DNA from 2 places in the Meiothermus sp. Pnk-1 genome. Region 2 is predicted to be linked to the other one. Evidence: riboswitches for the same ligand, from Rfam matches in the RefSeq annotation. Region 2 holds a riboswitch; the other holds the start of a gene.

Region 1 (14,057 bases), on a different contig from region 2:
CGCGATTCCCGGAGTCCTTGGAGTGGCCCCCGGTGGGGCTGCCGGCGGACTACCTCGCCCTCATCGCGCCGCCCGGGGCGGCATTCGTACCGAAGGGTAAAACCCTCGTCGGTCATGGAGGCATTAGTGTCGAGGAGTTGCTCGTCCCCCTTGTCCAGATCGATAGGAGGGACCGATGAACAGTCGCCTGACCCAGATCGGTTTCAGCCAGCGGGTCCGTCTTGAATGGCTGGAGAGAACGGCCAACCTGGTGCTTGCCGGAAACGACGAGGCGTCCATCGAGGGCGCCCTCCAAGAGCTGCTCGAAGACAAGCTGTCTGTCGGCGGGAATGCCAAACGCGGCAATCGGGAGAAGGTGATCACCATCCTGATGAATATCTGGGTTCGCCCCCCGCGCAACCTCCATCCCCTTCAGCAGGAAGGTCTCGAGCTGCTCTCACTCCTGCCCCGTGAAGACCATATCGCGGTCCACTGGGGTATGGCGATGGCGGTTTATCCCTTCTGGGGAAATGTTGCGGCCCATGTGGGACGACTGCTCAGGCTCCAGGGAACGGCCGCAGCCAGCCAGGTACAGCGCCGTGTGCGGGAGCAATATGGGGAACGCGACACGGTATCCAGAGCGACACGACGGGTGCTGCGGAGCTTCGTCGATTGGGGGGTTCTGAAGGAAACATCGGAAAAAGGCATCTATACCGCTGGGCTTTCACCCGCCATCGCTCAGGTGGAGGTCATCGCTTGGTTGGCCGAGGCCTTCTTGCACGCTTATCGGGGCAGTTCGACCGCTCTGAGAACGGTCCTCGATTCCCCGACCCTATTCCCGTTCCGTCTCAGCCCAATATCCGCAGATCACCTGGTTGCGGTCTCCGGGCGGCTCGATGTGCTGCGACACGGCCTTGACCAGGACTTGATCATGCTCCGCACGGAAAGCCTGCCAGCGGCGAAGGGAGGTGGATCATGACACCTTACAGCGCCCTCAGGTCGCAATGCCCTGCTCAGGGGCTTGAAGACCGAAACAGAAAGAGGCGCGGGCAAAGACGGACTGCTTCGAGCCCCCCGCCGCCCAAGGCCTTCACCCTAGCCCCTCGCCGGAGGGGCCTTATCTTTCGTTTTACGCGGTCGGCGGTCTCGAGCCCGTCCCGGACGTTGTTCCTACACGGAATGTGTCCAGGGACAGACCGGAGGGCCGGCCCGCCGCTAGCGGGCCACCAGGAGCCTCGCCTGCGCCTCCACCCGCCTCTCCCCCTGGCGGGCGAAGGCGGGGAGGGGAAGCCCGAGGACGGGCCCCAGGTCCACCGCCTGCCCCGCCCAGGCCTCCTCCAGGCGGAAGCGTCCCCGGAAGGCCCCGCCTTCTTTGGCCAGGGGCAAAGCCCGCCCGCCGGGGAGGAGGAGGAAGGCCTCCTCGGCGGGGAAGAGGGCCTCCAAAGACACCTCCACCTCCTCCCCCCAGGCGGCCCTGGGCGGCTGGAAGCGGAGGCTGAGGAGGGGCTTCGTGGGGTCCACGGAGAGGAGGTAGGCCCGCTTTCCCCCCTCCCCCTCCACCTCCAGGACCAGGGGTCCTCGCGCCTCCCAGGGGACCTGGAAGGGGAAAGGCCCCGCCCTTCCCTCCACCCACATTCCGCACCTCTTTCAGGTGAGCAGGTAATATCGCTCCACCCCCAGAAGCCGCACCACCACCTCATGGTGCGGGGATAGGTTGAGCACCAAGACCCTGCCCTCAAGCACCACCAGGCGGACCCACATGAAGTACTGGAACCGACATTCCGCACCCCTCCCCCCTGGCCTTAGGATTTTGGGATGGAAAGCACACCTGCGCTCCAGGTGTACGACCTGGGCCACCTGAGCCTGGTGGCCAGTATCCTGGATCAGATAGAACTGGTACAGACCGTAGACCAGTTCGTGGGCCCAAGGCCGGGCGAAAAGGTCTCCACTGGCATGGCCCTGAAGGCGGCGGTGCTGAATGCCCTGGGCTTCGTCACCTCCCCCCTCTACCTGTTCAGCCACTTTTTCCAAGGAAAACCCACCGAACTTCTTTTAGGACCGGGAGTCACCCCCGAGTTCCTCAACGACGACCGCATGGGTCGGAGGCCGGGGTCACGGAGGTCTTCAAGGTAGCCCCTGGGGATTGCCCAGGCGGCCCGAAAGGCCTTCCCCTTTCCCGTGCGGGCTTTGCACGTGGACACCACCAGCTTCCATGTCCACGGGGTGTACGGGAGCGGGGAAGAAGGCCAGACGGCCGATGCGGGGGATGAAGCCCTGGCCATCCGCCTCACCCACGGCTATTCCCGCGATCACCGCCCTGACCTGCGGCAGTGGGGGATGAACCTGATCTGCGCCGATACCGGGGGGATTCCCCTGCTCTATGCTCCTGGGGATGGGAACCCGTCGGATCAGGAGGCTTTGGTTCCCCTGCTGGCCCGCTACCGCCAGAGCCTGGAACTGGGGGAGGGGGTGGTGCTGGACGGAGCCAGCTACAGCCAGGAGAACCTGGGGGCCCTGCAGGGGTTCTCCTGGGTCATGCGGGCGCCGGCCACCCTCAAGGAGGCCCGGGCCCTGCTACACAAGGAGTTGTCCCAGGAGGCCTGGAGGCCCCTGCTGCCCGGCTACCGGGGGCTGGAGGTGGAGAGCGAGTACGGGGGTGTGCGGCAGCGCTGGCTGTTGGTGGAGAGCCAGGAGCGGGCCCGGCTGACGGCTCGAACCTTTGCCTGTGAGGCCGACACCCGGCTGCCCCTGCACCGGCTGGTCTACCTGGGGGTACAGGAGGAACGCCAATGGGAGCGGGTAGGCCGGCCGCGCAAGGGGGAGCATGGACGCCGCCGAGTACAAGCACGTCGTCCTCGGATTGATCTTCCTCAAGTACATCTCCGACGCCTTCGAGGAGCAGCAAGCGAAGCTCGAGGCCGAAATCGCGCAAGGCGCCAACCCCGAGGACCCCGACGAGTACCGCGCGGCGAACGTCTTCTGGCTCCCGCCCGAAGCCCGCTGGTCGAACCTGCAGAAGAACGCCCGCCAGCCCACGATTGGTCAACTGGTGGACGGGGCCATGGCCGCCATCGAGCGGGACAACCCCGCGCTCCGGGGCGTGCTGCCCAAGGACTACGCCCGCCCCGCCCTCGACAAGCAGCGCCTGGGCCAGCTCATCGACCTCATTAGCAACATCCGGGTGGGCGACGCGGAGGCCCGCGCCAAGGACGTGCTCGGCCGGGTCTACGAGTACTTCCTCTCGCAGTTCGCCAGCGCCGAGGGCAAGAAGGGCGGCGAGTTCTACACCCCGCGCTGCGTGGTCAAGCTGCTGGTGGAGATGCTCGAGCCCTACCGCGGGCGGGTCTACGACCCCTGCTGCGGCTCGTCGGGCATGTTCGTGCAGTCGGTGGAGTTCATCCGCGCGCACGCCAGCGGGAACGGCAACGGCGGCAGGGCAAAGGCCGACATCTCGATCTACGGCCAGGAGTCGAACTACACCACCTGGCGGCTGGCCAAGATGAACCTGGCCATCCGCGGCATCGACGGCCAGATCGCGCACGGCGACACCTTCCACAACGACCGCTTCCCCGACCTCAAGGCCGACTTCATCCTGGCCAATCCGCCCTTCAATGTCAGCGACTGGGGCGGCGAGCGGCTGCGCGAGGACCCGCGCTGGAAGTACGGCGTGCCGCCGGTGGGCAACGCCAACTTCGCCTGGGTGCAGCACATCGTCCATCACCTCGCCCCCACCGGCGTGGCCGGCTTCGTGCTGGCCAACGGCTCGATGTCCTCCAACCAGTCCGGCGAGGGCGAGATCCGCAAGAACCTCATCGAGGCCGACCTGGTGGACTGCATGGTAGCCCTGCCGGACAAGCTCTTCAAAAAAGGGCATGAGGCTCCACAAAGCGGTACCGGTGCGCCCCCACCGCCAAGGGCCGCTTCCGCCGCCGGTACACCGGCGGCGGTGCTCGTCGTAAGCCAGAAGCCTCACCCTCCGCGGACCTCGGCATCGGCCCGTCGGTGCCGGGGACGGAGAACCTGATACCGCCGGTCCTTCAGGGCCCCGGGGCCTTTCTGGTTGTAGCCCCGCACGGTCTCCTGCACCCGGCAGGGAGAGTTCAGGGCGATCTTGGCGGTGAGGCCCCGCTGGGCGTGGTAGATGGCCGGGAAGCGGAAGCCCTCTTGACCCTCCGCCGGAGTTATCGGCTGCGGTCATAGCCGAAGGATACAGCAGGAAAGGGTATTAACCCCACGCCGTGGCGCAACGCAGAACGGGGGGGCGTTATTTCAGCCTCAGGGGAAGGCCCGCGACCATCAGGTACACCGCGCCGGCCTCGCGGGCTAGGCGGGCGTTGGCAAAGCCCAAGAGGTCGCGGTAGCGCCGGGCCAAAGGGTTCTCGGGGACGATGCCCAGGCCCACCTCGTTGGTCACTACCAAGAGGCGCTTACCCGTGTCCCGCCAGGCCTCCAGCAGCGCCTCGAGGTGGGGGATGAGGGCTTCTAGCCTCTCCACCGGGTCCGGCTGGCGCAAGAGCAGGTTGGAGACCCACAAGGCGAGGCAGTCCAAGAGCACCACCTCGTGGCGGGCCTGGCGTAGGGCAGCGCTCACGTTCAAGGGCTCCTCGAGGGTCTGCCACTCCCGCGGGCGCTGGGCTCGGTGCGCCGCGATGCGCTCGTTCATCTCCGCATCGAGGGCCTGGGCGGTGGCGATGAAGCTCACCCCATCGCCGCCCAGCCTCTGGGCCTCTTCCTGGGCGAAGGCGCTCTTGCCCGAGCGCGCCCCGCCCGTGACCAGGATGAGCCTAGCCTCCGCTGGTGCGGGGACTTCGTCAACCGCTGGCGCGGGGACTCCGTCAACCATCCGAACCCTCCTCGCCCCGCACAAACCGCACCCTACGCCCCGTCCAATCGAGCCTCACCACCGCACAGGGCGGCAGGAAGCGGTCCCGGTCGAAATCCCGCAGCACCAACCGTAACACGCCACCATGGGTGAAGGCCAGGTGCCGCCCCGGGGGAAGCCCCGCGAGGAAGCCGTACACCCTCGAGCGTAGCTCCGCCGTGGACTCGCCTCCTGGGGCCTCAAACCCCTCGAAAGCGAGCAGGGCGGCCTTATAGGATTCGGCCAGCTCGGCCCACTTCCGGCCCTCGAGCCGGCCGAAGTCCAGCTCGCGCAGCGCCCAAAGCCGCCGCCCGGGCTCGCCATAGGCCAGCCGGGCGGTCTGGACGGCCCGGGAGAGGTCCGAGGATACCACGCTGTCGAAGGGCTCGGCGGCGAGCAGGGGGAACAGGGCCCTGGCCTGGGCCTCGCCCCGCGCGCTCAGGGCCACGTCGCTCCAGCCGGTGAGCCGGCCCTCGGCGTTCCAGAGGGTCTCGCCGTGGCGCACCAGCCAGATTTCCACGCTCATAGGCCCCCCTCCGAAACCAGCCTATCCAACACGCCGGGCTCCAGGTGGGCCTCGAGGAAGTCGGCCAGGCGCTCGAAGACCTCCTCGAGCCTAGGGGCTCGACCTCCGAAAAGGCGCTCCTGCACGCTCCTATTCTCGAACAGGCCGTGAAGGTAGACGGCCAGCAGGTTGCCCTGGGTATAGACCAGGCCGCCCTCACCCGTCCGCCCGTGCCGGAGCTCGTAACCTTCGACCTCGAGGCCCGACAGCCCCGACCAGAAGCCCTCGAGGCGGGGAAGGCGCAGGGTGGTGTGGCGCTGGACCTTCTCCCGCACCCACACCGTCTCGTAGGGAAAAAGCCCCAGCCCCCGCACCGAGCCCCCGCCCTCCAGGCCCTCCGGATCGTGCAGGGCTCGGCCCAGCATCTGCAGGCCGCCGCAGATGCCCAGGATCGGGCAGCCCGCGCGGTGGTGGGCCTGGATGGCCTCCTCCAAGCCCTCTGCGCGCAGCCACTCGAGGTCGGCTCGGGTGTGCTTGGAGCCCGGCAGCACCAAGAGATCGGCCCCCCGGTGCGCGGAGCGTGCTCTGTCGTCCCCGGTCAGTTCCCGCGCGCTTTTGACCCACAACAGCCGCACCCCCTCGAGGTGCTTCAGGGGCTCGAACTCGTCGAGGTTGGAGGCGCGGGGGTAGGCCAGCACCGCCACCGTGAAGCCCTCGCCCCGTGGCCTCGCGTCGAACACCCCGTCCTCCTCGGGCAGGCCGTGACCGCTCCAGAAGGGCAGCACCCCCAGGGTCCTCACCCCGGTGAGCTCGAACAGCCGCTGGGGCCCGGGAGGGAGCAGGCTCGGGTCGCCCCGGAACTTGTTGAGCACGAACCCGGCCAGCAAAGCCCGCTCCTCGGGCTCCAGCAGGGCATAGGTCCCGTAGAGGTGGGCAAAGGCGCCGCCCCGGTCGATGTCGGCCACCAGCAGGACCCGCGCCCCGGCCTCCTGGGCCACCCGCATGTTCACGAGGTCCGGCTTGAGGTTGATCTCCGCCGGGCTGCCCGCCCCCTCGAGGACGACCAGGTCGAAGTCCCGAAGCAGCGAGTGCAGGGCCTCGCGCACCACCGGCCACAGCCTTTCCTTGCGCTCGGTCCAGGAGAGCCTCGAGAGGGCCGGGTCGGGCCGACCCAACAGCACCACCTGGCTTTTAGTGTCGGCCTCCGGCTTGACGAGCACGGGGTTCATGCGCACTTCCGGCTCCACCCGCGCGGCCAGGGCCTGGAAGTACTGGGCGCTGCCCATCTCGCCCCCCTTTACCACCCGGGCGTGGTTGCTCATGTTCTGGGCCTTGAAGGGCGCGACCCTGAGGCCCCTTCGGGCATAAGCGCGGCACAAAGCGGTGACCAAAAAGCTCTTGCCCGCCCCGCTGGTGCAGCCTTGGACCATGAGGGCCTTAGCCATCGAGCACCTCCCGCAAGCCTTCGAGCAGCGCCTGCCGGGCCTCGGGGGCCTGGGCGGAGAGCCTGAGCCACTCGGGCAGCCCGAAGGAAGTGCAGTCGCGCACCCGCACGCCCCGCAGGCGCAGGGCCCGCGCCACAGCGGTGGCCTGCCCCACCCGCACCATGAGGAAGTTGGCCGCCCCCTCGCGCACCTCCAGGCCCAGCGCCCGCAAACCCTCGGCCAGCTCAGCCCGCCAGCGCCACAGAGTCTGGCGGGTGGCCTCGAGCCAGCCCTGCGAGGCCGGCTGTATCGCCGCCCGCAAGAAGGCCTCGCCGTGCACCGAGAGCACCCAGGAGGGCGCGAGGTTGCGGAAGTGGGCAAGGTCGTGGGGAGCCAGCAGGTAGGCCGCCCGCACCCCGGTCAGGCCGTGGGCCTTGTTGGGGCTGTACAGCCGCCAGGTCCCCTCGGGCAGCGGGGGCGGGTCCTGGGTGAGGGCGTGATAGGCCAGGTCCAGCACCAAGGCCACCTTCCCCCGCTCAGCCCGGCGGGCGGCCTCCTCGAGGAAGGAGTAGACCTCCCCGGTGGGGTTGTTGGGCACGCACAGGAAGGCCAGGGTGGCCCGGGGCAAGAGCTCGAGGAACTCCCGCGGGCTTTGGGCCTGCAACAGCGGCAGCTCGGCGGGCTGGGCCGCGCGGGCGTACTCGGAGAAGGTGGGGGGCAGGATGAGCATGGGGCCCCTGAGCCAGCGCCAACGGACCAGGCGGTGGATCAGCTCGCTGCTCCCCGAGCCCACCGCCACCTGTCCCTCCCCTACCCCGTGATGGGCAGCCAGCTCGGCGTGCAGGCGGGTGTAGAGCGGGTCGGGGTAGCGGCTGGGGTCGGCGGCGCGGATGGCCTCCAGGGCAAAGGGGTCGGGGCCCAGGGCGTTGGCGTTGGTGGAGAAGTCGTAGCGGGGCTCGGGGCCGCCGTCGGGGCCGCCGTGGATGGGCCGGAGCACGTCGTCGATCACGGTATCCCTCCCAGGTTACGCCCCAGCTCGAGCAGCGCTGTGGCCCCTACCCCAATCCAGCCGGCTCGAGCCACCCAGGCCAGGCCTGCGCCGAAATCCTCCGCCGTGGGGCGGCGGCCCCTGGGGTTGAGCAGGTACACGCCGGGCTTGCCCAGCCGCACCCCCAGCCCTAGCGCCAAGGCCGCCATGGGCCAGCCGGCGTTGGGCGAGGGGGTCTGGCGGGCCTGCTCCCGCAGGGCCGCCAGGCTAAAGGCAGGGCGGCATAACCACAAGATCAGGGCGGTGAGGCGGGCGGGCAGCCAGCTCAGCAGGTCGTCGGCGCGGGCCGCGAACTTGCCCGCCCACTCCCACGCACCCCGGTAACCCCACATGGCGTCGGCGGTGTTGGCGAAGCGGTAGAGCGCCGCCCCCGGCAGGCCCAACAAGGCGAACCAGAACAGGGGGGCCACCAGCGAATCCGAGAGGTTCTCGCTCAGCGACTCCAGCGCCCCCTCGCGCACCTCGGCCTCGTCGAGCCCCCGGGTGTCCCGGCTCACGATGCGGCTCAAGCGCCGCCGCCCCGCCTCCAGGCCCTCCCCCAGGGCCTCCTCGACGCGCCGGACCTCCTCCAGCAGCATGCGGAAGGCGAAGAGCGGCTTGAGCAGCAGGGCGCCCAGAAGGGCCCCGGCCCAAAAGGGCAGCGGGGCGATCAGGCGCTCGAGGCCCCCGTAGGCCAGGACCACCAAGGAGGCCCCCAGCAGCCACCCCAAAGCCCCCAGGACGAAGGCCGCACGGGGAGGTTGCCCCGGGAGCCCCCGCCCCGCCCAGCGCAGGTAGTGGCCCATCCAGACCACGGGGTGCAGCCCGGCGGGCGGTTCGCCGAAGCGCCAGTCCAGCAGCATCGCCAACAGCACGCTCACGCACCCTCCAAAGCCGCCGACAGGGCCCTGTCCACCGCCCGCCCCAAAGCCCGCCCCGCCGGGGTCACCGCCCCGCAATAGTTCTGCCGGGGCCCCACCAGCAGGGCCACGCTCACGGTGTCGGTGCTGGTGCCGGTGGCAGGGTGGCCCTCCCGCGTGCTGCGCCCCCGCAGGCTGCGGGCCTTGACCTCGCTCACGATCTGCACCGCCTCCACCAGGGCCGCCTCGCGCAGGTCGGCGTGGAGCACCGCCAGCACGTTGATGGTCCCCGGAAGGGCCGGGGCCAGGGGGGAAAGCCCCGGCGCGGCGAGGTTGCCCAGCCCCGCGGTGAGCCAGACCTGGACCCGCACCCCCTGCTCTTCCGCCTCGGCGTAGGCGTGGGCGGCCACGTCCACCGCGGTCAGGTGGGCCACACAGGCCCCAGGGGGAAGGCCCAGCCCTTCCAGCTCGGCCCGGACCGAGGCCTCCACGTCCTTAGGGCAGAAGTCTCTGGGTACGCTGCGGTTCACCAGGTAGCGGCTGTAGCTGAGGCCGCCCCGGAAGGGAGCGCTCGAGAGCACCCGCCGCAGGGCGCCCAGGTCCACGATCAGGGCCTTAGGACGCAGGGTCGTTTTCGGCCACATATCCGCCCCCCCCTAGTGCTCGATCCCCCGCTGGGCCGGAACCCCGGCGTCGAAGGCGTGCTTGAGCTTCCTGACCTCGCTCACCGTGTCGGCGAGCGCGATCAGGGGCTCCGGAGCGCCCCGCCCGGTGAGGACTACTGTGAGGTTTTTAGGCCGCCGGCGCAGCGCCTCCAGGACCTCCTCGAGCGGGATCCAGCCGTAGCGGATGGGGTAGGTGATCTCGTCGAGCACCACCAAGAAGTACCCTCCCCCCAGCATGGCCTCCCTGGCCCGCTGCCAGCCCGCGTAGGCCAGGGCCGCCGAGCGCTCGAGGTCCTTCGAGGTCCAGCTAAAGCCGTCCCCCAGCCCCTCGATCTCCACCCCCAGCCGGGCGAGCGCCCGGTGCTCGCCGAAGGCCGCCCCGGCGTGCTTCATGAACTGGAAGACGCGCGCGGCGTACCCGCGCCCCACCGCCCGCAGCACCAACCCCAGCGCAGCGGTGGTCTTGCCCTTGCCGTCGCCGGTGTACACGACCACCAGGCCCCGCCGCTCCCCGGTGGGCTTGCGGTAGGGTTTTTCGGTCTTGACCGTTTCGCACGCCTGCCCCATTGATCCGTCCTCGCTCGAGGCCCCAGGCCCACCCTCGCGCCAAGGCCAGGGCATGAACGGTGCCCCTGCGGGAGCAGGGGCATCCAAAGCGGCAGTTCCCCGAGTGCTCCCCCTTCAGGCGAGAGGTGCTCCCAGATCGGGTTGGGAGACGCCCTGGCAGGTATTCGGACTCGAGGCGGCGACCCGCCCTCACCGTTGCGCGACAGTACCGGAATACGCAGCCCGCTGCTTCACCGGTTTCCCCACTTTAAGCTGCAACTACGCGCCGCAGCACCAGGGCTTTGGGCCGGGTTATCCTGCCCTAACGGGCTCAGGGGCCACACTACATCGCCGGCATCCCCTTGACAAGCCCCAGGCTGTCTCTGCGGGCGACCCACCCCACCTATCGCCTGCGCTAGCCGCTATCCATCGCTTATCCCTGCAAGAGCCGGCGGATGGCCTCGAGGTGACGTTCAAGCTCCTTCCGTCGCTCGAGGGGGAGGGCCTCGAGGTCCAGCCTGGCGAGTCTGGCCGCTACCTCCTTGTGCCAAGACCCCGGGGAGGCCCCCCGCTTCAGGGCCTCCCGTACCCGAGCCTTGAGGTCCCTCAGGGAAAGCCCGCTCTTGGCTTCCTCCAGCAGTTCCTTCCGCTTTGCCTCCTCCCTGAGCTTCTTAAGCTCTAGGGCAGCGGTGTAGGAAATGCTCCCCTCCTCGAGCGCCTCCCGTAGGTCCCCGGGCAGGTTTAACAACGGGAGGCGATTTTGCACGAAGCTCTCCCAGGTAAGGCGGCCTAGCGCCTGGAAAGTCTCCTCGACCACCCGGGCTTCCGAGTTACCCATAACGTTATGGGTAACTCTCCCTTTAGCCTCATTCCGCATCCGATGCAGCAGCCCTATCACCTCTTCCCTACCCTTGTTCAGGCGCATTTCGAGCAGGGAGAGAATGCCCAGGGTTTCCTCATAGGGGTTGAGGTCTTCCCGTTGCAGGTTCTCGACGAGGGCCACCTTGCTCGCCGTGGCCTCATCCACCTCCAGGATCACCACCGGCACCTCGCTGAGCCCCACCATCTGGGCCGCTCGGTAGCGGCGCTCTCCGGCGATGATGGCGTACCCGTCTTTGGTTGGGCGCACCAAGAGCGGCTGGAGAACTCCCTGTTCCTTGATGGAGGCCGCCAGCTCCTCCAGCCCCTCGAAACGGCGGCGGGGCTGGGGAGTGGGGGAGAGGGCGCTAAGGGGCAGGGTGCTCTCTACGGAAAGCGGGGTTTCCAGCAAGCCCTGGGCTTGCTGGAACATCCTGTCCATGGTTCCCATCAGGCCACCCCCCCGCTGCGCGGCGAAGGAGACGTCTCCCCGCTTTGCGGCGAAAGAAGCATCTCCTCAGGCTGGGTCTGGCGAACGAAAGCAGCACAAACCGCCTCCATCTCCTCCAAGAGTTTTTGGTCCCCTACCGCCTGGATGGGTAGGCACTGATCCATGGCCTCCTTGTACGGCGCGGGACGGTAGGAGAGGGGAGGGGAGACCGGGGCGATCCGGGCTGCCTCCTCCAGGAGTTGCTGGGCCTGGCGGTCCTGGTTGGTGCGGGGATCGTACTTGGTGGGCACCAACATGCGGACAAACTGGGTCTTGGGAGAGAGGAAGCGAACCGAGGCCAGCCTCTTCACGTAATCCCTGGCGATTTCGACGACCCCTCGCAAAGCCTGCATTCCCTTGGCGCTGGTCTCCACCGGAACGATCAGGCCGTGGCTGGCCAAGGCAGCCATGCCGGCCAGGGGACCCAGGGAGGGCGGGGAATCGATCAGGATGTAGTCATAGTGGGTGAACCACTCCATATCGTGCAGGGTAGTTCGCAGGGGGAGCATCCCCAGGGTTTTAGAGGGGATGATCACCTCCGCCAGGGCCAGGTTCATGTTGGCGGGGATCAGCTCGAGGCCGCCGATCAAGCCGGTGCGCGGTGCGGGCAGAAGCTGGTCGTTTTCCACCACCGTCAGCAGGGTCTCCTGGTTGCTTACCGAGGTGGGATCCACCCCCAACCAGGCGGTGAGGTTGGCTTGGGGATCGGCGTCAATGAGCAACACCCGGTAGCCACGGGTGGAGAGGGCAAAGCCCAAGTCGCGGGCTAAGCTGGTTTTGCCCGCGCCCCCGGCATGGGTAAAGAGGGTGAAGACCTGGGTGGTTTGGCTGCGCTTTTCCACCTCCACTGGAATGTACCAGTAGCGACCATGACGCACTGCTTCCCGCTGGCCTTGCTTGATCTGCCAGCGCAGGGTGCTCTCGGGGATGCCTTGTTGCGCGGCGTACTCGGTCAGGGGAACGAGTTTTTGTGGCATACGCCGATGCTACTTGGGGTTCGGCGCAAAATCAAGCGCGGCATCGAAAGTTTGTGCCGAACTCCCGCAAGCTACAGGGGTTGGGGCGGTGCTCCGGGCAGGCCACCCGCGGGCTTTCAAAGGTCATGGAGCGCGTTGCGCACCCAGAGGGCGCAGCTACCCGACTTCGGTTGCTAAGGGCAAGCGGCGTCAGGGGAGTTGACTTGAGGCTCTCGCCGCCCTATGCTATTTACTAAATGAACGTTCAGCAAGTAAAACCCGAACAAGGTGGCCAGGCCACAGCGCGCTCCAGGGACGCCGATCGCACCCGGGAAGCGATCCTGCAAGCCGCCTCCAGGCTCTTCGCCCGGCAGGGGTATGAGGCGACCACCATGGCGCAGATCGCCAGCGCCGCCGGGGTCTCCCGGGGTACCCCGAGCTACTTTTTCGGTTCCAAGGAGGGGCTTTGGAAAGCCGTCCTAGAGGCGTATAGCCGCGCCGCGATGGAGGTCGTACCGCGCGCCCTGGCCCGTCTGGCCGAGGTTTCCGGGGTGAGTGAACGTATCGCGGCCCTGGTGGATTCGTGCCTGGAATTCGCCGAGGAGAACCCCGACTTCTTCCGCCTGATCCAGTGGTCAGAGCTACAGGGCAACACCCTGATCGGCGAGGTGCAGGCTCACCAAGAGGCCATTGCACGGGCCCTCCGGGCCGTCGAAAGCGTGCTGCCGGGGAAGGCGGTAGGGGAGGATCCACGCCAGATGGTGATGAGCGTGATCGGGCTGTGCTACGCCCACCTGGTCTATCGCCAGACGCTAGGTACCCCGCTGGGCCTGGAGGTGCGCAGCCCCGAGTTCTTGGCCGCCCGGCGGGCTCACCTCAAGCGGGTTCTGATCGCCGCGCTCACCTAGCGCAGGGAAGGAGGAGCGATGGAAGCACACCTTACCCAAACCGACGTAGCGGTGGTAGGCGGAGGCATAGCGGGCCTGACGGCGGCTGTCTATCTCGCCCGAGCCGGAGCCAGGGTCGCCCTGTTCGAGAAAGCCTCCGAACTCGGGGGCCGGTCGGCCTCAACGGACAGCGGGGGATACCTTTTCAACCGGGGTATCCACGCCCTTTACACCGGGGGGGGCCGCCTCGCGGGTGCTCCGGGAGCTGGGGGTGGCGTACAGCGGGGACAGGCCCCAGGGGATTTTCGTGCTGGACCAGGGTCGGCTGCACCCTCTGCCGGCAGACCCCTTATCCTTGCTGAGCAGCCCACTACTCAGCCTCGCCGACAAGCTCGAGCTGCTCAGGGTGTTGGGCTCGCTCCCTAGGCTCGAGGCCCACCGCTGACGGACCGAGAGCGTGCGGGAGTGGATCGACCGCAGCGCCAAACGCCCTCGAGTGCGGCAGTTTTTGGCTTCGCAGGCTATTCCCCTGGTCTACACTGCGGCCTTGGATCTGGTCAGCGCCGAGGTGTTGATCGACAAGCTGCAACGCTTGCTGAAACACCCAGTGGTGTATATCGATGGCGGCTGGCAGAGCCTGGTCAACGGGCTGCGGCAAAAAGCCGTAGCGGCTGGGGCCACGGTGATGACCGGTACCCGCGTGGAGGCTATCGAGCACCGCAAAGACCGGGTGGAGGGTATCCGGCTGCGAAGCGGTGTCCGGGTGGGGGTCGGCGCGATCATCCTCGCCACCAGCCCTAAAGAAGCGGCTGAGCTGATGGAGGAAAGCGGTCTGCCGGAGCTCCGTGCGGTCACAGACGCCCTGCTACCCGCCCGGGCGGCCTCGCTGGCGCTGGCCCTCGAGCGCCTTCCCAACTCCCTGCACGCGGTCGTGCAAGACCTCACCCGTCCGCTATTCATGAGCGTGCAGTCGCTATTCTCCAGGGTCGCGCCGCCAGG
Region 2 (14,057 bases):
AGAACTCATCAGCTACTTCACCAGCATCAAGGCTTGGGCAGAGGCCATGAACGTGGGGGCACGGGCTTTTGATCAAGTGCAGTACACCCTGCGCGACTTCCGCATTCAACCTGCCGAACTCAAGCAGAAGGCCGAGATGCTCTTCGACCTCCGGCTCCCACCCCGGCTCCACCCCGAAGAAGCCATCCGCCATCTGACGGCCTACGCCCCCCCCACCATCGACCTCGATTTCTCCGGACGCGAGGTGCCCTACGTGGGCCCCAAGGATACCCCCCTCACCCGGGCCATGCGGGTGGGGATCCGCGCGCAGGGGGGAACCCCGGTCTTCAAGTACAAAACCGGGACCTGCGACATGAACGTGTTGGCCCCCCACTGGACGGTCCCCATGGTGGCCTACGGCCCCGGTGACTCGGTCTTGGATCACACCCCGATCGAACACGTAGAGATCCCCGAGTTTCTCAAGGGGATCGCAGTTTTGCGCACGGCGCTCGAGGCCCTGGTGGGCCAAGCCCGCCCTACCCCCTAGCCTACGCCGGGTCGGCAGTTTAAGTTTCGTTTTTAGCTGGCCCATAGAATCGACTCGTGCCCTGGCTAACCCTGACCCTGGCGCTGATCCTGCTGGGAAGCTTCCTCGAGCCCACCCGATCGGTGGTGCGGCTCGTAACCCCCGCCTTAGCTGCCCTGGTGGGGGCGATCTTGTTGGGGCGGGCGGGGCAGAACTGGCGCGGGGCCGCACTGGGGCATGCGCTGTTCGCCGCTGCAGAGGCAGGCCGGGCGTATGGGCATTGGAGCGGGCAAAGCCCGATCTCTTCCTGGGCGGACGGGGCTGCCCTGGCGGGGTTTCTGGCCTGGACTTATACCTTACTCCGCCTGCCTGGGCGGCGCTTCCCCCGGCTGAGCCTGTGGTTCCACCTTCCCTTGGTCGCCATGATGGCCGGGCTGAGCTTGCTCAACCCCGACCCCAAGGTCCTGCTGGGCTATACCCCCATCATCCTGAGCCTGCTCGTCCTGACGATGTTTCACACCGATGCCGCCCTACAAGGAAGCACCCCCGAAGGACGGTTGCTATGGATTATCGGGCTCTTGATCGCCGCCCTATCCGCTTACCTGGTCGCCTGGTTAGGTGCAGAACTGAGTTTCGTGCACTTTAATTTCGTGCTCGGGTATACCTTTATGGCCCTGGGCGGATACCTCGAGGCCCGCCCGCGCCCGCTGGGGCTATGGCTAGCGGCGCTGGGAATGGCGGGGCTTTTGGTGAGCTGGCGGATGCTCTGGCCAGATCTCCCGCCAAACTTCGGGTCTAGCCCGGTCCCGGCCCTCATCCTGAGCGGCTACCTGGCTTTTCTGGGCGCTATGGGGTTTCTAGTGGCCGATCGCAACCGCCGCCTACAGGCCGAAACCCAGCTCAGGAATTGGGTCAAGCTCCTCGAACAGCTATACCGGATTGCCCCCACCCATCAGACCCTCTCCCCACAGAACATCCTGGCCGAGGTGCTCGCCGCTTTGAAGCCGTTCTTCCCCACCCTGGTAGGCATCGGGCTGCGCAGCGACTTTAAGATGCGCGTAGGGAAGAAAACCGACCACCGCCACAGCTTTTCGCTGGGCTCTACCAAAAGCTTTCCCGGCGAAGGCCGGGTAGACGTCCAAGTTACCCTATACTTCAGCCAGCCGCTCGAGGAGCGCGATAACCTCGAGGCCCTCACCCCGCTTCTTGTCCAACGGCTGCGGCAGACCTTGGCCCTGATCGAGTGGCGCACCCAGGCCATCACCGATCCGCTCACCGGGCTGCTAAACCGCCGAGGGCTCGAGCGGCACATCCCTAGGCTGATGAACCTGGCCCGGCATAACGGCAAACCCATCAGCGTGGCCATGCTCGACCTCGACCATTTCAAACGGGTCAACGACCATTACGGCCACGATAACGGCGACCGGGTGTTGCAAGCTTTGGCGGGCGTGCTGCGCCGCCATCTGCGCTCGGAGGATCTGGCGGTGCGCTGGGGAGGAGAGGAATTCGCCCTGCTCCTCTACGGCGCGGGCCTCAAGGACGCCCATCTGGTCCTGCGGCGCATTCAGGAGGAGCTGCGGGCGGTGCGGGTAGAGCCTATCCCTTGGGCTTTTACCCTCTCGGCCGGGATCACCGGGGGGCGGGTCCCGTCCTCGCCGGCAGTGCTCGAGGCCTGGCTGCTACAAGCCGACTGGGCGCTATTGCAAGCCAAGGAGGCCGGGCGCGATCAAATCCGCGTGGTAGAGCCCCACAGCCTCAGCGATACCTGAGGGCTACCCTTGACAGCCCCGCGAAGTGATATCATTTTAATTACAGGAGGATATGATGGGAGCTGTTCGTGAACGCCGCGCTTTTCGCCTCAACGGATTTTTAGCCGTGCTTTTGGTGATCGGCCTATTGGTCTGGGGGGGGCTCAACCTTTACGACTTCATCCGGGCTGCGCTCGAGCAGCGCTATTTGTGGGGCAAGCTGGCCTGGGCGGTGGGAAGCTGGCCTGTGGCCTTCTTGTGCTTTAGCGGCTTCTTCGTGGTGCAACCCAACGAATCTCGAGTGCTGGTGTTCTTAGGCCGCTACACCGGCACGGTGCGCCTTGCCGGGTTTCACTGGGCCAACCCCTTCGCCTCCAAGGAACGCCTCTCGCTTAGGGTGCGCAACTTCAACTCCGAGCGCCTCAAGGTCAACGACGCCCAGGGCAACCCCATCGAGATCGCGGCGGTGGTGGTGTGGCGGGTGGTAGACACCTTCAAGGCCATGTTCGATGTGGAGGACTACGGCAACTTTGTGGCGATCCAGTCCGAAACCGCCATCCGGGCTATCGCTAGCCGTTACCCCTACGACGCCCACGAGGGCGAAGAATCCCTGCGGGGCGACCCCGATGGCATCTCCCGTGCCTTGCAGCAAGAGCTGCAAACCCGGCTCGAGGTCGCCGGGGTAGAGGTGCTGGAGGCTCGGCTCACCCACCTGGCCTATGCCCCCGAGATCGCCCCGGCCATGCTGCGCCGTCAGCAGGCCCAGGCGGTGATCGCCGCGCGACAGAAGATCGTAGAAGGCGCGGTGGGAATGGTCAAACAGGCCCTCGACCAGCTCCGCGCCGAGGGGGTGGTGGAGCTCGATGAGGAGCGCAAGGCGGCCATGGTCAATAACCTCCTGGTGGCTTTGGTCTCCGAGTCTGAGGCGCAGCCGGTATTGAACACCGGAACCCTGTACTGAAGGGGGCAGCTTGCCCTACGCGTATGCCCGAGAAAAAGAAATTCCTCCTGCGCATTGACCCGGCGCTCTACGACGCGCTCGAGCGCTGGGCCGCGGATGAATTTCGTAGCGTAAACGCCCAGATCGAGTTCGTCCTCAAGGAGGCCCTCAAAAAAGCGGGCCGCTTTGGGAAAGCGGCCCCTCCGCGTGAATCCTCGGAGGAAAACCCTTGAATCTCCGCCGTGATATCCCTTTCCCAGGCCGAGGGTCGGGGAAGCTAAATACCCCCTCCTGAGCAGGGGTGGGGGTATACGTCCTACGCCATACGCAATACGCAAAACGCCAGACGCTAAACGCGGGGGAAAAAATCGGGACGGAGCAAGCTCCGTACACCCGGGGGACCGATCCCCTTCGTTCGACGTACGCTGAGGGTCGGGGTCTGTGGGCCATATGAAAGGGTATTAGGGGTAGCTCGAGCCCAGGGGCTGCCAGGGAGATTCGACCCTCGCCAAAAAATACAGGCCGCGATTGCGGCCTTCTTGGTGCCGGGGAGGGGACTTGAACCCCTACGCCCTAGCGGGCACTACCCCCTCAAGATAGCGTGTCTACCAGTTCCACCACCCCGGCATAAAGCGCCAGATAGACGCAAAGGCTAGTGTAGGAGGAAGTGAGGGCCTTGTCAAGTTGATCCTTGTCAAGGGGCGGTAAAGGGTGTACGGTGGGGCTAAGCCCGCTAGGGCGGGTACAGCTCGGTAAATTCCTGGTGTCTGGGCGCGTAGCTCAGGCTTAAAGTGGGGAAATCCGGTGAAGCAGGACAATCCTGCCATTCCGGTACTGTCGCGCAACGGTGACGGTGCATTGGGGCTGGTGGTAAGCGAAGCGAGCCACCCGTTACCGCCCGAAGTCCGAATACCTGCCAGGAAGCCTTTCCGCCCGATAAGAAAGGCACCTCTCGCAAGAAGGGGGAGTTTCGGGGAAGATCGCATATCCGCGCCCCACTCCCAGGGGCGTTTTTCATGCCCTCGCGCGAACCGAGCGGAAGGAGGCGTAAGGCATGAGAAAGTTGTGCTGGTTTTTTCTCTTGGCGGTTAGCTGTTCGCTCTCGGCTATCGGCTTTGCCCAATACCCCAAAACCCTCACCGATGACTTAGGCCGGAAGGTCACCCTCCCGGCTGAACCAAAAAAGATCGTGACCATGCTGCCCTCGCTCACCGAGACCCTGTGTGCGATGGGGGCCTGCGAGCGGCTGGTGGCCACCGATTCCTTTTCCGACTGGCCAGAGTCGGTCAAGCGGCTACCCAAGGTAGGGGGGCTGTACGATCCCAGCCCAGAGAAGATCGTGGCGCTCAAGCCGGACTTGGTGCTCATCTCCGTATACGGCAAGCTACAGGAACCGCTCGAGCGCGCAGGGATCCCCACCTTTACCATCAAGACCGAGTCTTATGAGGATATCTTCCGCACCACCCGGCTGCTGGGCGAGATCCTGAATCAACCTTCCGCTGCTGAGCGCCTCGTGGCGCAGATCCAGCAACAGATCTACGCCCAGGAAACCCGTGCGGCCAAGGCCAAGGACCGCCCCACCGTCTACTTCGAGATTGACCCTACCCCTTACACGGTCGGCCCCGGCTCGTTTATCGGGGCGCTGATCGCCAAGGCTAGGGGGCAAAACATCATTCCCAAGGAACTGGGGGATTTCCCTCGGATAAGCCCCGAGCTGGTAGTGCAGAAGAACCCCGAGGTGATCGTGCTGACCCATCCGGGGGCTGCCGATCTCGCCAAGCGACCGGGTTGGTCCCGGCTACGGGCGATCCAGACCAACCGGGTATGCAGCTTCACCGGCGAAGCGGACAACCTGCTCTCGAGGCCGGGGCCGCGGGTGGCGGAGGGGCTGAAGCTGCTGATCGCCTGCTTGCACCCGGAGCTGCGATGATCAACGCCAAACCCGGGCGCCAGCCCCTGTCCGCGCGGTATGCCTCGAGGGCACTGGTATTCCTCGGGCTGGTGGGGCTGCTGGGGGTGGCGCTGGTGCTCGGGGTGGGGCAGGGGGCGGTGTATGTCTCTCCCCGCGAGGTGCTGCGGGCCCTAAGTGGGGCCGAGGTCAACCCCATCGTGACCGACCTGCGGCTGCCCCGGGTGCTGGGGGCGATGGGGGTAGGAGCAGCCTTGGGCTTGGCTGGAGCAGCCTTCCAAGGGCTATTTAGAAACCCTCTGGCCGATCCTTACCTGATGGGCTCGGCTGCGGGTGCGGCCTTTGGGGTGACGCTGGCGGTGAGCCTAGGCGGAAGCCTGAGCAGCGCCTACTCGAGCAGCCAGATCTTCGCCGCCCTGCCGAGCTACGTAACCCTCTTCGCCTTTCTCGGAGCGGTGCTGGCGGTTGCCCTAACCCTGGCGCTCTCCGGCGGGGCTTTGCGCACCCACGAACTGATCCTGGCCGGGGTGGTGGTAGGCGCGGTGCTGACCGGGCTCACCACCTACCTGATGCTCAAGGACGCCGACCGCACCCGCGCGGTGATGGCCTACACCCTGGGCAACCTCAGTTTCCTGGGTTGGACAGGGGTACGGGCGCTGGCTTTGTACCTGCTTTTCTCCCTGCCGTTTCTGTGGATTTTAGGGCGCACCCTCAACGCGCTCAGCCTGGGCGAGGAGACCGCCCGCAGCCTAGGGCTTCCCCTCCCTTGGCTCAAATTGCTGGTGATCGGCCTGGCGACCTTGCTCACGGCGGCTTCGGTAGCCTACGCTGGGATCATCGGCTTTGTGGGGTTGATAGCGCCCCATGCCCTGCGGCGGCTGGTGGGTGGGGATTACCGGCTGCTCCTCCCCGCTTCCGCGCTGGGAGGGGCGGCGCTGCTCGTGTTTTCGGACCTGCTGGCTCGGGTCCTAACCCGCCCCGCTGAACTCCCGGTGGGAGTGGTGACGACGATCTTGGGTGGGCCGTTTTTCCTGTATTTGCTGTGGAGGGGAAGACGAAATGTCTGAGGCCACAAGCCCCGCATCGCCCGCCGCTCCCCCTTTCCCGAAGGAAGCGCCAGGCCCAGCCTCCTTGGGAGTCGAAAATGTGACCTTCGCTTACTCAGGTAGGCCGGTGCTGCGTGGGGTGAGCCTCGAGCTGCGTAGGGCTGAGTGGCTGGCCCTCCTGGGCCCCAACGGCGGCGGGAAGAGCACCTTGCTGCGGGTGATGGCCGGCCTGCTGAACCCTCAAGGAGGAAGGGTGGTGCTCGAAGGAAAGCCCCTGACAAAAATCTCTAGCTGGCGGCGCGGGCAGACCCTAGCCTTTATGCCGCAGGGTGGCCCCTACCCTGAAGAGCTCACCGTAGAGGAGGTGGTGCGGCTGGGCCGTACCCCACACCTGGGCTTGCTAGGCCGAGAGGGCCGAGCCGACTGGGAAGCGGTGCAGTGGGCCATGCGACAGACCCAGGTGCTCGAGTTCCGCGACCGCTTGCTCTCGACCCTTTCGGGAGGAGAGCGAGCTAGGGTGATGCTGGCCCGCTCGCTCGCCGCAAAACCCAAATACCTGCTGCTGGACGAGCCCACGGCCCACCTCGATCTCCATCACCAGGCCGAATTCCTGTGCTTGCTCTCCGGGCTGCGCCAGCAAGGAATCGGGGTGCTTACGGTTATGCACGACCCCAACCTGGCCCTTCAGGCCGACCGAGTAGCCTTTCTGCAGGAAGGCCATATCGCAGCCCAAGGCAATCCCAAAGAAGCCATCACCCAGGAGCTCTTAAATCAAATCTACGGCCCAATGGTGCGGGTTCGCCACGTGGACGGCCAGCCGATAGTGGTCTTGGGAGGTAACCCAGGGGTCGAACACCATGGCTAGCCTCAAAGTCACCGAACAGATGCTGGTGCTTGATTTGGGCGAGGTCCGACGCCTGGAAACCCAGGATGGACCCAGGTTGGCCCGTTTCATCGCTGTGCTGCGGGACATGAGCGCCATCTGCACCCGCCTAGGCCCAGAGGATGGCCAACGCCTACATCGAGCGGTAGGACCCAAACTGATCCGGGGCGGGATCCCCCCCAGTGAGGCCCTGGTTTACTCGCTCTGCGCAGATCCCTGGGAGTTCGACCGAATCGGGCAAACCTTGATCTTGCCGGGGTTGCGTATCTACCTGGACGGCCCGCCGGAATTCGTCGAGACCCCTTTGTACGCCTGGGTAAGCCGATAATGTCCAAGAAGACCGAACTGCAAGAAGGGCTCGACTACTACCTCGAGAACGGCCTGTACGTCTTCACCGAGCGCTACCACCTGCGCCGGGGGTACTGTTGCGGCTCGAGGTGCCGCCACTGCCCCTACCCCAAAGAGGTGCAGGCCGAGGCGATCCGCCGCCGCCTGGCCGGATTGCCGCCAGACCCGGCGGCCCCTCGCCGGGCGGGCGGATAGAACCCGTACCGAGGCTGATCGTCGGGATGGAGTCGGCGGGGCCAACTCTTGAGCAATCGGCGGGGGTAGACAAAATGGATATGCTCTATATACTGGCATAAATTTGAGGAGGAAGGGAGTTTATGAAGCAACGGGTTATACGAGCTTTCGTCGGGGTAGGGTCATTGGTCAGCATGGCCTTAGCTGGGCCACAGGACAACAGCTTAGTGGTGGGCACCTCACAGGAACCTCGGGTGCTGGTAGGGGATTTTGTGAACGCCATCAGCAACCAGAGCATCAAGTTGGAGATCGAGAATTTCCTACTTCCCCCCCTAATCCAGACCAGCCGCGATCTGGAGAATATGCCGGTCTTGGTCACCGAGGCCCCTACCGTGGCTAACAAGCGGGTGCGCTTCAGCAACCTGCCGGGGGGCAAGCGGAGGCTCGAGATTGACCTCACCCTGCGCGAAGGCGCGGTCTGGTCCGACGGAACCCCCATCACCACCGACGACGTGGCGCTGTACTACGACTTCGGCAAGACCAAAGGGGTGCCTACCACCTCGCCCGACTACTGGGACCGGGTGGGCTTGCAGGTCAAGGACAAGCGGAACTTCACCGTTACCTTCGAGCCCGCTTATTTCTATGACCTCGACGGAAGCCCCATCGGGTATGCCCCGGCCCACATCATGCGCGCGGAGTGGGAGAAGGCCAAAGCAGCCGCCCAAGGCCGCGATGCTGCCGGGCAGGCCGAGGTGTTTCGCAACTTCTTCACCCAGTACGCCTCGCCACAAGCGCTCAACGCGGGCAAGATGGTCTACTCCGGGCCCTTCATACTCAAGCGCTGGGTCCCCGGCAATACCATTGAGATGGTGCGCAACCCGCGCTTTTTCATCACCCCTCCGGGTGGGGCCGACAAATACGTACAGAAGGTGATCTACCGCATCATCCAGAACACCAACTCCCTGTTGGTGGCGATTCTGGGTGGAGGAATTGACGCTTCCTCGGGGGTCTCGCTGAGCTTCGATCAAGGGCGTTCTCCTCAGCTCACCCGCCGGGCCGAGGGCCGTTTCGAGGTGTGGTTCGTGCCCACCCCCTTCTTTGAGCACATCGAGGTCAACCAGTTCACTAACCTCGAGCAGGTAAAAAACTTGGGCCTAGCAGATAAGCGCACCCGCCAGGCGTTGATGTACGCCATCAACCGCGAGGCAATCAGCAAGGCTTTCTTCGAAGGGTTACAACCGGTTGCTCACACCTGGGTGTTCCCCCAGAACCCCCTGTACAGTTCCAACGTACGGCGATACGAGTACAACCCCGACAAAGCCCGCGCCCTGCTGGCTGAACTGGGCTGGAAGCCGGGGCCGGACGGCATCTTGCAGCGCACTGTGGACGGCAAAACCGTGCGCTTTGAAATCGAGTACCAGACCACCGCCGGAAACGCTGTGCGCGAGCGCATTCAGCAATTCATCCAAGATAACCTGCGCCAGGTGGGTATCGCGGTCAAGATCAATAACGCCCCCTCAGCGGTGGTGCTGGGGCCCAATCGGGCTCGAGCTCAGGATGGGGCCTGGACTGGCTTTTTGCACTTTGCCTTCAGCATGGGGTTACAAGACGACGGGGTGCGCTCGGCTTGCCGCGACGATGAAGGCAAACAGATTTTTGTCCCCACCAAGGAAAACGGCTACCGCGGCACCAACTTCGGCGGTTGGTGCAACGCCGACTACGATAAACTGCGGACCCAAGCGGTGGTAGAGTTCGATGCCGCCAAGCGTAAAGCGCTATTTGCCCAGATGCAGGCCATTTGGGCCGAGGAGGTGGCGATGATCCCTCTATACTTTCAGGCCGACCCGCGAGTCTTCCGCAAAGGGCTGGTGAACTGGGTTTCCTCGACTTTCGCCAGCTCGGGATCGCCTACCGTGGAGCCTTGGCTGATCGGCTGGGAGCAGCGGGGAGCACAGAAGGTCTACGATCAGGCCAAGTATGCCCTAGCCATCCCCTCGGCTAGCCGCTGAGCAAAAGTGGCGATCTGTGAGGGGCGCGCTGATGCGCCCCTCTTTCGGCGATCATGACTTCAGACACAACTAAACGTGAAGGAAGTGCGATAAGTTTGCCTGAATGAGCGACTTCCTTTCGATCCCCGCGGAGGCTCGGGCAGTGCTCGAGACCATCCGCAACCGCCGCAGCATCAAGCAGATCTACTACCTTCCCCATCCGGTGCCCAAAGAGCACCTCGAGAGGATGCTCGAGGCCGCCAACTGGGCTCCTACCCACGGCCAGACCGAACCCTGGCGTTTCACCGTGTTTGCCGGGGAGGCTCGCCGGGCTTTGGGGGAAAAGTTCGCCGAGTCTTACCGCCTGGGCACCCCGCCCGAGGCTTTCGAGGTGGCCAAGTACGAGCAGCAGCGGGAGCGAGTCTGGAAAGTTCCGGTGTGGATCTCGCTGGGGGTGCTCGTGGGTACCAACCCCAAAATTCCCGAGTGGGAAGAGGTGGCGGCGGTAGCCTGCGCGGTACAGAACATGCAGTTGGTGGCGCGGAGTATGGGTCTGGGGACTTTTTGGGCCTCGGGGATGCCGGTGCGCCACGAGAACACCGCGCGCTTTGTGGGCCTCGAGCCCCCGCACAAGCTGTTGGGCTTCCTGATGGTCGGCTACCCGTCCATCCCCTGGCCCGAGGGCCAGCGCGGCGACTGGCGCGAGAAGGTGCAGTGGAAGCTCGGGTGACAAGCGTCACCCTGACGGTCTGACGCTCTCCACTGAGCAAAAAAGGTCATCGGCGGCATCCTGAGAACCAGGAGGATACCGATGACCCAAGCCCTGACTGCTTCCTACACAGCGGCCCTCGAGGGCCGCGCGGTGGCCCGCTTGGATAGGGTTTCTAAGCGTTTTGGTAAGACCCAAGCGCTCGAGGGGGTGAGCCTGGAAGTCTATCCCGGCGAACTCTTGGCGCTCTTGGGGCCCAATGGGGCGGGCAAGAGCACCGCGATCAGCCTGATGGCGGGGTTGCGGAGGCCGGATGAGGGGACGGTACGGCTATTCGGCCTTGACCCGCGAGAGCCCAAAGCGCGCCTTTACCTCGGGGTGACCCCCCAGGAGACCGGCTTGCCGGGCGAACTCCGGGTTTACGAGGTGCTGGATCTGGTGCAAGCCTACTATCCCCACCCCATGCCGCGGGGGGAACTGCTCGAGCGCTTTGGTCTGGTCGGCCTCGAGCGCCGCCAGTGCGGCGGGCTCTCCGGTGGGCAGAAGCGCCGGCTGGCCGTAGCGCTGGCGTTTGCGGGCAACCCCAAGCTGGTGATCCTCGACGAGCCCACTACCGGCCTCGACGTGGAGGCGCGGCGGGCATTATGGGAGGGGGTCAGGCGTTACCAAGCCGAAGGCGGCACGGTGCTGCTTACCACCCACTACCTGGAAGAGGCCGAGGCCCTGGCCAGCCGGGTGGTGGTGATCGATCACGGCAAGATCCTTGCAGCAGGCACCGTGAGGGAGATCAAGGCTCGGGTGGGGCTGCGCCAGGTGCGCTTTCGTGCCCCCGAGGTGCCCCGCCTGGAAGGGGTCAGCAAGCTCGAGCGCGAAAACGGCACCATCGTCCTCTACACCCCCGACTCGGACGCGGTGGTACGTCAGCTGGTGCAACAACACATACCTTTTAGCGACCTCGAAGTCCGCTCGGTGAGCCTCGAGGAAGCCTTCGTCGCCCTTACCGGTACCGCCAAATCCTAGGAGCACAGCATGAACCTGATCCTCGCCCAATACAAAGCCAGCGTTCTGAGCCTCTCGCGCAACCCTGGCTACTTCGTGGGATCCATCGTCTTCCCGGCAGTCTTTTTCCTGATTTTTGGGCCACCTAACGCCAAAGACCCCCTCACCGCCAACTTCCTGATGGGATCTTTCACGATCTTCGCGGTGATGGGGGCCTTGTTCTTCGGCTTCGCGGTGGGGATCGCCAACGATCGGGCCTCGAGCTGGGCGGTGTACGAGCGCACCCTACCGGGTTCGCCCTATGTGCGCCTGGTCTCGAGGGCTCTGAACGGTTTTACTTTTGCCGCGGGTGCCGTGGTGGTAATGGCCCTCGTCGCCCACCTCACCACCCCGGCGCACCTGCCCCTGGCCGCTTGGGGCCGGTTGGTTCTGGCCTTGGTTGTAGGGGCCATTCCCATCAGCCTCTTGGGCTTTGCCATCGGCTACTTCGCCTCGCCCAAGGGGGCCGGGACGCTGGCCCAACTCTTCTACCTGCCGCTTTCCTTCCTGGGCGGGCTGTGGGTTCCGCCGCAAAACCTGCCCGAAGTGGTGCAGAAGTTCTCCCAGTTCACCCCCACCCGGCACTGGGGTGAGCTGGTCTGGCGGGCGGTGACCGGGGAAGCTTGGAAGGCCCAAGACTTCCTCAGCCTGGCGGCGTTCACCCTGATTTTTGGAACCATAGCCCTGTGGGGCTACCAGCGCGACCAAGGACAGCGCTTCAGTTAAAGCACCGCAGTAACATACAGGTGAGGCAGGCTTACCAGCGAGCCTATGGACCGGCTGAGGCAAACTCCGACAGATGCGGGCGCACCCAGGCGCGATCTTCGCGCCTACTTCTCGTTGGCCTATTTGTTTTTGGGGCTCATCCCGTTGCTCTACCCGGGGTCTACCTGGTTGAACTGGGTGGGCAGCCTGGTGGCTGCAGGGGTGTTCGCCTCGGTTTACCTGCGGGCTTTCCCGGCCAGGGGCCGAGCCCTGGTGGGCTACATTTTGCTCATGGCGCTGCTGGGGCTGCTGACGCTCCCTTTCAACGCCTGGCTCACCGGCACCTTCATCATCTCGGCAGCAGGCCGGGCTGCAGAACTCGAGCCCATCTCCCTTGCCCGGCGCATGATCGCCTGTTTGCTTATGGTCTGCACCGGAGCGGCTCTTTTCACCGCACCCAACTGGTGGGGGCGGATCATCACCCTGCTGCTGTGGGTGTTTTTTTGCATACTGGCTTGGCTTACGGGCTTGTACATGGTCGAGCGGCAGCGCTATGCCCGTCGGCTCGAGCAGGCCCGCGAGGAAAACCAGCGCCTGGCGGTGATCGCCGAACGCGAGCGGATCGCCCGTGACCTCCACGACGTGCTGGGGCATACCCTCTCTCTGATCGTGCTCAAGGCCGAGCTGGCCCGCAAACTCTCCGAGAAAGCCCCGGACCGAGCTGCCCGGGAGATGGCCGAGGTGGAGCGCATAGCCCGCGAGGCGCTGGCCCAGGTGCGGGAGGTGGTGCGGGGCTACCGGGGGGGACTGGCGGACGAGCTCAAACAGGCCAAGGCAGCGCTCGAGTCGGCCGGAATTCAGGTACACATGCCAGAGGCCCTGCCTGCGCTGCCCCCCACCTACGAAGGCGGGCTGGCCCTGGTGCTCCGCGAGGCGGTGACCAACGTGATCCGGCATTCTGGGGCCAGCCGGGTGGCCATTCGCCTCGAGGCCCTTCCCGAGGGGGTCCGCCTGAGCGTAGAAGACAACGGCCGGGGGCTGAGGGCGGGCGCGGAGGGCAGCGGGATACTGGGGATGCGGCAGCGGGTAGATGCCCTGGGCGGGACCCTCCTGTTTGGGGACGGGCCAGGAACCTGCCTGCGTGTGGTGCTGCCGCCGACCGAGCGCCGCGAAAAGGTAGGGGCATGATCCGGCTGTTGCTCGCGGAAGACCAGGGGTTGGTGCGGGGGGCGTTGCGGGCTTTGCTCGAGCTAGAGGACGACCTAACGGTGGTGGCCGAGGCCGGGAGCGGGGCAGAGGCGCTCGAGCTGGCCAGAAGGCACCTTCCGGACGTGGCCATCCTGGACATCCAGATGCCGGGGATGGATGGCCTCGAGGCTGCCGCCCAGCTCCGCCGGGAGTGTCCAGGGGTCAAAGTCATCATCCTGACCACCTTTGCCCGCGCTGGCTTTCTCGAGCGCGCCTTGAAAGCCGGGGTGCTCGGCTACTTGCTCAAGGATTCTCCTGCGGAGAAACTCGCCGAGGCCGTGCGGGCGGTGGTGCAGGGACAGCGGATGGTGGACCCCGAACTGGCCCTCGAGGCTTTGGCCGAGCCCAACCCTCTCTCCGAGCGCGAGCGGCAAATCCTCCTGCTGGCCGAGCGGGGGCTTTCGAGCAAGGAGATCGCCTCTCACCTCAACCTCTCCGAGGGTACGGTGCGCAACTACCTCTCCGAGGCCCTCTCCAAGCTGGGGGCGAAGAACCGGCTGGAGGGCTTACAGATAGCGCGGGCCAAGGGGTGGTTGTAGGGACTCTGCCGCCTTGCGTGTAGCATCTTCGTATGGACAAGACCGCGCTCCTTGGACGCCTAGAGACGCAGCTCTCCGCCCTCGAGCTGATCCTCCGGGCACCACCAGAGGCCCTGGACGCCCACCCCATCCCCGAGAAGTGGTCGGCCCGGCAAAACCTGGCCCACCTGGGACGGTTCCACGAGGTCTTTCTGGCCCGCCTCGAGCAAATCCTGGCCGAAGACAACCCCCGCCTGGCGAGCCGCACCCCCGATAACGACCCCGATCTGGCCGCCTG

Evidence for each region. Region 2 has a riboswitch for cobalamin ahead of DNA98_RS16315 (ABC transporter substrate-binding protein). Riboswitches for the same ligand answer to the same signal wherever they lie in the genome.
Region 1: another riboswitch for cobalamin. It lies ahead of cobO (cob(I)yrinic acid a,c-diamide adenosyltransferase); the one in region 2 lies ahead of DNA98_RS16315 (ABC transporter substrate-binding protein).

What each region holds. Positions count from the first base shown of each region.
Region 1 covers NZ_QKOB01000018.1:18,200-32,256, reverse strand. The annotation lists gene pglZ (BREX-3 system phosphatase PglZ) at 1-179, shown strand, start outside; gene DNA98_RS15835 (hypothetical protein) at 176-958, shown strand; gene DNA98_RS15830 (hypothetical protein) at 1,195-1,614, opposite strand; partial or broken gene DNA98_RS15820 (IS1634 family transposase) at 1,795-2,874, shown strand; gene DNA98_RS15815 (class I SAM-dependent DNA methyltransferase) at 2,804-4,003, shown strand; gene cobU (bifunctional adenosylcobinamide kinase/adenosylcobinamide-phosphate guanylyltransferase) at 4,244-4,822, opposite strand; gene DNA98_RS15805 (histidine phosphatase family protein) at 4,815-5,366, opposite strand; gene DNA98_RS15800 (cobyric acid synthase) at 5,363-6,790, opposite strand; gene DNA98_RS15795 (histidinol-phosphate transaminase) at 6,783-7,778, opposite strand; gene cbiB (adenosylcobinamide-phosphate synthase CbiB) at 7,775-8,677, opposite strand; gene DNA98_RS15785 (adenosylcobinamide amidohydrolase) at 8,674-9,300, opposite strand; gene cobO (cob(I)yrinic acid a,c-diamide adenosyltransferase) at 9,313-9,888, opposite strand; cobalamin riboswitch at 10,026-10,181, opposite strand; gene DNA98_RS15775 (ParB/RepB/Spo0J family partition protein) at 10,301-11,158, opposite strand; gene DNA98_RS15770 (ParA family protein) at 11,176-12,192, opposite strand; gene DNA98_RS18370 (TetR/AcrR family transcriptional regulator) at 12,429-13,079, shown strand; partial or broken gene DNA98_RS18240 (FAD-dependent oxidoreductase) at 13,098-13,283, shown strand; gene DNA98_RS18235 (hypothetical protein) at 13,312-13,503, shown strand; gene DNA98_RS15755 (FAD-dependent oxidoreductase) at 13,516-14,057, shown strand, end outside.
Region 2 covers NZ_QKOB01000019.1:23,602-37,658, forward strand. The annotation lists gene DNA98_RS16290 ([LysW]-lysine hydrolase) at 1-526, shown strand, start outside; gene DNA98_RS16295 (diguanylate cyclase) at 583-2,274, shown strand; gene DNA98_RS16300 (SPFH domain-containing protein) at 2,330-3,214, shown strand; gene DNA98_RS16305 (Arc family DNA-binding protein) at 3,238-3,426, shown strand; tRNA gene DNA98_RS16310 (tRNA-Leu) at 3,734-3,820, opposite strand; cobalamin riboswitch at 3,938-4,129, shown strand; gene DNA98_RS16315 (ABC transporter substrate-binding protein) at 4,248-5,123, shown strand; gene DNA98_RS16320 (iron ABC transporter permease) at 5,120-6,169, shown strand; gene DNA98_RS16325 (ABC transporter ATP-binding protein) at 6,162-7,013, shown strand; gene DNA98_RS16330 (hypothetical protein) at 7,006-7,359, shown strand; gene DNA98_RS16335 (DUF5522 domain-containing protein) at 7,359-7,574, shown strand; gene DNA98_RS16340 (peptide ABC transporter substrate-binding protein) at 7,697-9,562, shown strand; gene DNA98_RS16345 (nitroreductase) at 9,666-10,271, shown strand; gene DNA98_RS16350 (ABC transporter ATP-binding protein) at 10,353-11,270, shown strand; gene DNA98_RS16355 (ABC transporter permease) at 11,280-12,014, shown strand; gene DNA98_RS16360 (sensor histidine kinase) at 12,060-13,181, shown strand; gene DNA98_RS16365 (response regulator transcription factor) at 13,178-13,780, shown strand; gene DNA98_RS16370 (DinB family protein) at 13,813-14,057, shown strand, end outside.